3 regions of the Specibacter sp. NPDC078709 genome follow, and region 2 is predicted to be linked to each of the others. Evidence: predicted binding sites of a transcription regulator. Region 2 holds the regulator's gene; each other region holds the start of a gene.

Region 1 (2,268 bases), on a different contig from region 2:
AACAAAAGCTTTGGCCGGCCAATAATTCCCAACGCCACATCCACGCGCCGACGCTGCCCGCCTGAGAGCTTGCTGATCCGCGTTTTGGCTTTGCTGCCCAGCCCCACAGCCTCAATAACATCGGCCACCTTCCGCGGATGAGGGTAGTACGCGGCGAAGTGATTCAGTTGTTCAAGCACGGTGACGTTGCCGCTTTCACCCGTAGACTGCAGCACGATCCCCAAGTGGGCTTTCCAGTCCAGGCCTCCTCGTTGGGGATCAACGCCCAGCACCTGAACATCGCCGCTGCTCCTATCCCGGTATCCTTCCAGAATCTCAATGGTGGTGCTCTTCCCTGCCCCGTTGGGGCCAAGAAGTGCAAACGTTTCACCTTCGTGGATATCGAAGCTGATGCCATCCACGGCTGTGAAAGCGCCATAGCTTTTCTTCAGGTCACGCACTTGAACAGGGCTTAAGGTCATGGCTGCATCTTTGCACTGTGCTGCGTTTGCGACAACAACGTTTCAGGGCACGGAAGATGAAGTTTTAGGCGGTCAACCCAGCCATGTCAGCATCAGGTGCAGTGCGCCGCCCACCAGGGCAGACACAAAGGTGCGCCGTGAGCGAAACCCGGCCCGCCGTCGTCGTACTTTTAAGCGTGAAACTGGCACTCGCCTTGACCGAGTGCTAATCAGTTCCCTAGAGTCAGAGTTAGCACTCTCACCCTGAGGGTGCCAACTTGCTTATCTTTTTGGCCATGGGAGCATCACCGGCACCGCGACGACGGTTGGGCTCCACACAACATGGGCGAGAAGATTGCCAAGCATCCAAAAAATTTACGTGTGAAGGAGAGGTCCGAGTGTCGGTCTCTATTAAGCCTCTTGAGGATCGTATTGTTGTTCGCCAGCTCGAAGCAGAGCTGACTACCGCTTCCGGTCTGGTTATCCCGGACACTGCCAAGGAAAAGCCCCAGGAGGGCGAAGTAGTGGCAGTGGGCCCCGGCCGCGTTGACGACAACGGCAACCGTGTCCCGATCGACGTTGCTGTTGGCGACGTAGTCATCTACTCCAAGTACGGTGGCACCGAAGTCAAGACCGGTGGCGAGGAACTGTTGGTTCTCTCTGCCCGCGACGTACTGGCAATCGTCGTTAAGTAACGACCTTCGTCAACCACTTTTGTAAAGCCCCGTGCCGGATCGGTGATCGAGCCTGTCGAGATCAGTCACCGGCGCGGGGTCTTTGCGTGAAAGGACATAACGCATGGCAAAGCAGCTTCAGTTTAATGACGATGCACGCAAGGCCCTCGAGGCCGGCATCGACAAGTTGGCGGACACCGTCAAAGTAACGTTGGGCCCGCGCGGTCGCAACGTTGTGCTCGATAAGAAGTGGGGTGCCCCCACCATCACCAACGACGGCGTGACGATCGCTCGCGAAGTTGAGTTGGAAGACCCCTACGAAAACCTTGGCGCACAGCTGGCCAAGGAAGTTGCCACGAAGACCAACGATGTTGCCGGCGACGGCACCACCACGGCCACCGTTTTGGCACAGGCACTGGTCAAGGAAGGCCTGCGCAACGTAGCCGCAGGTGCGGCTCCCAGCGAGCTCAAGCGCGGCATCCAGGTTTCGGTTGAAGCCATTGCCAAGCGCCTGCTGGAGAACGCTCGCCCGGTTGAGGGTGGACAGGTTGCAGAAGTTGCAGCCATCTCCGCTCAGAGCCAGGAAATCGGCGACCTGCTCGCCGAGGCGTTCGATAAGGTCGGCAAGGATGGTGTCATCACCATTGAAGAGTCCTCCACCACCTCCACCGAACTGGTCCTCACCGAGGGCATGCAGTTCGACAAGGGCTACCTGTCCCCGTACTTCGTCACCGACGCAGAACGCCAGGAAGCAGTCATGGAAGACGCACTGGTTCTGATCAACCAGGGCAAGATCTCCAACCTGCAGGAATTCCTGCCGCTGCTGGAAAAGGCACTTGCTGCCAACAAGCCGCTGTTCATCATTGCCGAAGACGTCGACGGCGAGGCTCTGTCCACGCTGATCGTCAACCGCCTGCGCGGTACGTTGAACGTTGTAGCTGTCAAGGCACCGGGCTTCGGTGACCGCCGCAAGGCCATGCTGCAGGACATTGCAATCCTGACCGGCGCACAGGTTGTCTCCCCGGAGATTGGCCTGTCCCTGGACCAGGTTGGCCTTGAGGTACTGGGTACGGCTCGCCGCATCACGGTCACCAAGGACAACACCACCATCGTTGACGGTGCTGGCACGGCTGAGGATGTTGCTGACCGTGTTG
Region 2 (2,268 bases):
ACGACGAGGACGTTCGCCCGGACGCCAGGCTTCTGCATGAGATTGGCCACAATTCGAGTTTCCTTGGAGCCTGGCACCAAGTGGTCTACCAGAATGCCCAAACGGCGGTTGGGTCCGGGTCTGAAGTCGGCCACGGCGGCGGCAAGGTCGTCAATGCCTCGCAGCGGTTCTACAACGATTCCTTCCACCCGCAGATCGTCTCCCCAGACTTTCTCGACGAGTTCGGCGTCGTGCTTGCCCTCGACCCAGATCCGGCTGGCTTTGGCAACCTTGGCACGGTCCCCGGTGACCTTGACGGAACCTGAAGCGGTACGCAAGACCTGCTTGGGTGCGCCAGCGGCTGTGGGGGCGATGAGTTCAATGGGTTCGCCTTCCAGCAGGAAGCCGAAACCGAGTGGGAAGGCGCGGATCTTCTCGCGTCGATCGGCGAGTTCCACAATGTGCATGCCCCCGGATTTCTCCAGCCGCACCACAGCTCCCACCCAGCCTGTTTGCACGTCTTCCACGACGAGACCCGAACGGGCCTCCACCTTGCGCAACACCCGTTCTGGCGGGGCGCTGAGGTCCAGGGGGCCCCACTGGTGGTGAGGTACGTCATTGAAATGCATGGAGAAACCTGACTTTTGACGCTCAAGGCAACGCTCATGGCGAACGCTACAGGGTGAAAAGCCATGCTATCGCGTGCTGTGCCCGCCCTCGTGGCACTAGCCGTATAGGGGCATGGCGTGTGCGCGCGGGGTGTGGATAAGCCATGGGTGGGTGGTCTGAAAAAGTATTAGACTTAGCACTTGGTTGGGTAGAGTGCTAAAAGTTAGTTATCAAGAGCCACTGGGCGTGCCCGGTGGAAAGCTGATGCGGTGAAGTTTGGGCAAAGTTACGGTGAGAAGGCTGAAGGGAGGTGCCGAGCATGAGTGAACCACGGAAATTGGAAGTTCTGCGGGCTATTGTTGAAGATTATGTGCATTCACGTGAACCTGTCGGCTCCAAGGCTTTGGTGGAACGGCATCACCTGGGCGTCTCCAGTGCCACCATCCGCAATGACATGGCCGCGCTGGAGGAAGAGGGGCTGATTACCGCTCCGCACACCAGTTCCGGGCGCATTCCCACGGATAAGGGCTACCGGCTCTTCGTCGATCAGCTGGCTTCGGTCAAGCCACTTTCAGCAGCCGAGCGGCGCGCCATTTCGGTACTGTTGGACGGTCCCACCGATCTTGACGACGTTTTGGAACGCACCGTACGGACACTGGCACAGCTGACCAACCAGGTGGCTGTGGTTCAGTACCCGCGCACCACAGCAGCCACGGTACGGCACATCGAATTCGTTTCATTAGCGGCTCACCAGGTGCTGGTGGTGCTGATCCTCGCCTCGGGCAAAGTGGAACAGAACGTGATTGACCTAGGTGGCGCCGTAGATGAGGACATTCTCGCCGGGTTGCGGAGACTCTTCATGGCTAGTCTGAACGGACTGACTGTGGCCCAACTTCCTGCTGCGGTGGTCAGGATTCCGCTCGAGGTTCCAGTAGCTGAGCAGGCTGCGGCTGCACGGCTGGCCCAAGGTCTGGCGATTTTGGCGCACAGCGCCCGAGAAGACCGCATTGTCATGGCAGGGACGGCCAACCTTGCCCGGTCCAACAATGATTTCCCCTTGAGCATTGGCCCCGTCTTGGACGCTCTAGAGGAGCAGGTCGTACTGCTGCGGCTGCTGGAAGCAATGGCTCAGGACTCGTTGGGCATGGCTGTGGTGATTGGCCGTGAAAACCCTCACGATTCACTGGCGGAAGCTTCTGTGGTGGCCACCAGCTATGTGCCTGGCGAAAACGCCAAGCTCGGAGTGGTCGGCCCAACCCGGATGGACTACCCCAACACGATGGCCAGCGTTCGCGCCGTGGCCCAGTACTTATCGAGAATTTTGGCCGGCTAAGCGGCCACCGATTCAACAAAAGAGAGCAACACTTTGAGTAACCATTACGATGCATTGGGCGTCGCCCGCGACGCAACGGCCGAGGAAATTAAGAAGGCCTACCGCAAGCTTGCCCGCAAGTTGCACCCGGACGTCAACGACGCCCCGGATGCTCAGGACCGCTTCAAGGCCGTCACGCACGCCTATGAGGTGCTCTCGGACCCGCAGAAGCGCCGTGTCTACGACACCACGGGCAATGAAAACGGCAACGATGTTGGCGGCGGAGGCGGCGGCTTTGGCGGCGAAGGCTTCGCCTTCCAGGACATCTTTGAGACCTTCTTCGGTGGTGCCGGCGGTGGTGGCGGGGG
Region 3 (2,268 bases), on a different contig from region 2:
GAAGGCCTTGACACCGGCCTGGATCAGAGCAACGCCACCGCCGGGGACGATGCCTTCTTCGACAGCAGCCTTGGCGTTACGCACTGCATCTTCAATGCGGTGCTTGCGTTCCTTGAGCTCAACTTCGGTTGCCGCACCAGCCTTGATGACTGCAACGCCGCCGGCCAGCTTGGCCAGGCGTTCCTGCAGCTTCTCGCGGTCGTAGTCGGAATCGGAGTTTTCGATTTCGGCACGGATCTGAGCAACGCGACCTGCGATGGCCTCGGCGTCGCCGGCTCCATCAACAATGGTGGTCTCGTCCTTGGTCACAACAACCTTGCGAGCCTTACCCAGCAGGTCAAGTGTGGTGTTTTCCAGCTTGAGGCCTACTTCTTCAGCGATGACCTGGCCACCGGTGAGGATGGCGATGTCGGAGAGCTGAGCCTTGCGGCGGTCGCCGAAGCCCGGTGCCTTGACGGCGACGGACTTGAACAGGCCACGGATCTTGTTCACGATCAGTGTTGCCAGTGCTTCGCCTTCGATGTCTTCGGCGATGATCAGCAGCGGCTTGTTTGAAGCCATGACCTTTTCCAGAACTGCAACAAGGTCCTTGACGCTGGAGATCTTGGAGTTCACGATCAGGATGTACGGGTCTTCGAGGACCGTTTCCTGACGCTCGGTGTCGGTTACGAAGTAAGCGGAGATGTAACCCTTGTCGAAGCGCATGCCTTCGGTGAGTTCAAGCTCCAAGCCGAAGGTGTTGGACTCCTCGACGGTGATGACGCCTTCCTTGCCGACCTTATCCAAGGCTTCAGCAATGAGGGCACCGATCTCGGGATCGCCGGCGGAGATGGACGCGGTAGCGGCGATCTCTTCCTTGGTCTCGATTTCCTTGGCGGAAGCGAGCAGCTGCTCGATGACGGCTGCAACAGCCTTCTCGATGCCGCGCTTGAGGGACAGCGGGTCGGCTCCGGCAGCTACGTTGCGCAGGCCTTCCTTGACCAGAGCCTGAGCCAGAACGGTGGCTGTGGTGGTGCCGTCGCCAGCGATGTCGTCAGTCTTCTTGGCGACTTCCTTGACCAGCTCAGCGCCGATCTTCTCATAGGGATCGTCAAGTTCAATTTCCTTGGCGATGGATACACCATCGTTGGTGATCGTGGGGGCGCCCCACTTCTTTTCGAGAACAACGTTGCGACCGCGCGGGCCCAAGGTTACCTTGACAGCGTCGGCGAGGATGTTCAACCCACGCTCAAGACCGCGGCGTGCCTCTTCATCAAATGCAATGAGCTTGGCCATGGAGGCTTCAGTCCTTTCGGGACAGTCATTTTTACGATTCTTATCTCCTCGCAAGGCGCCCGCGACGGACGGATCAGTCTCTGTTGATCTAGTTACAACAGCGGCAAACCCTCGCCCAGTGAGGAAAGTTCAATACCCTGACAGCGACAAAACAGCTAGAAACTAGCAGTCACCACCTCAGAGTGCTAACTCAATAATTAGCACTCGACACCCCAGAGTGCAAGCGGGAGCGTCACTATGAGCTTGCGGCGAACGTCTAAGCAGCAACTTCGAACCCCACACTGCCAGCACTGCGTGCGACGTTTAGGCGCCCGGACCCAAAATTATGGCGAGGGGCACGCCAAACTCCGGCGCCTCCGCCAGGGCAGGGATGCCCAGCAATGCACTGAGCGCCTCTGCGTTTGCCTTCTGCTCAATGCCGCTATACATGATGACCGAAGCAGCCTGAGCCTGACCATTCCAGTTGGCGGCTGTCGATACCGTCCAACCGTCCACCTGAACCCGCCCTGCATAACTTGCGGCCAGACCCGGTATACCGGTGGCGTTGTAGATAGCCACAGGAATGCTCTTGTCCACGACGGAGTCGGGGCTCGGCGACGGGGAAGGGGTCGGCGTCGGAGTCTCCACAGGAGTCGTGGAGGGTGCTGGCGTCGTGGGAGGAGCTGAGGTGGTGCTCGGCGGCGCGGTAGCGGTCTCACTCACGGTGGCCGGCGGCTGCGTGATGTTGTTATTGAGCATCTTCGGCATGATGAAAAAGGCCAGCAGCCCTACACACAGTGCAACGATGCCCACAACCATCAACGGCATCAGTGAGCGCCGCTGGGGTGCAATCGAAGCACGGTGGACGCCGTGGCGCGCCGAGTTCTCCTCGATAGCGTCGAATTCATCCCGCGGGTAATTACTCATTGTGCAGTGTCATCCTTGTGGGTACGGTCCTGTTGGTACGGCGGTAGTAGGCGCGGCGGCGAATGGCTACGTTGGCGAAACCGTGGA

The links. Region 2 encodes HrcA, which represses chaperone genes, less so after heat shock. Its sites were predicted from a motif close to TTNGCACTCGNNNNNNNCGAGTGCNAA; they were not measured.
Region 1: the regulator HrcA is predicted to act here: its motif matches at 644-670, upstream of groES (co-chaperone GroES).
Region 3: the regulator HrcA is predicted to act here: its motif matches at 1,438-1,464, upstream of groL (chaperonin GroEL).

Annotation. Positions count from the first base shown of each region.
Region 1 is NZ_JBFBLU010000007.1:234,490-236,757, forward strand. It holds gene AB0P14_RS14315 (ABC transporter ATP-binding protein) at 1-461, opposite strand, end outside; gene groES (co-chaperone GroES) at 839-1,135, shown strand; gene groL (chaperonin GroEL) at 1,239-2,268, shown strand, end outside.
Region 2 is NZ_JBFBLU010000003.1:131,495-133,762, reverse strand. It holds gene AB0P14_RS07210 (DUF3097 domain-containing protein) at 1-608, opposite strand, end outside; gene hrcA (heat-inducible transcriptional repressor HrcA) at 908-1,921, shown strand; gene dnaJ (molecular chaperone DnaJ) at 1,955-2,268, shown strand, end outside.
Region 3 is NZ_JBFBLU010000001.1:734,654-736,921, forward strand. It holds gene groL (chaperonin GroEL) at 1-1,275, opposite strand, end outside; gene AB0P14_RS03190 (LytR C-terminal domain-containing protein) at 1,579-2,181, opposite strand.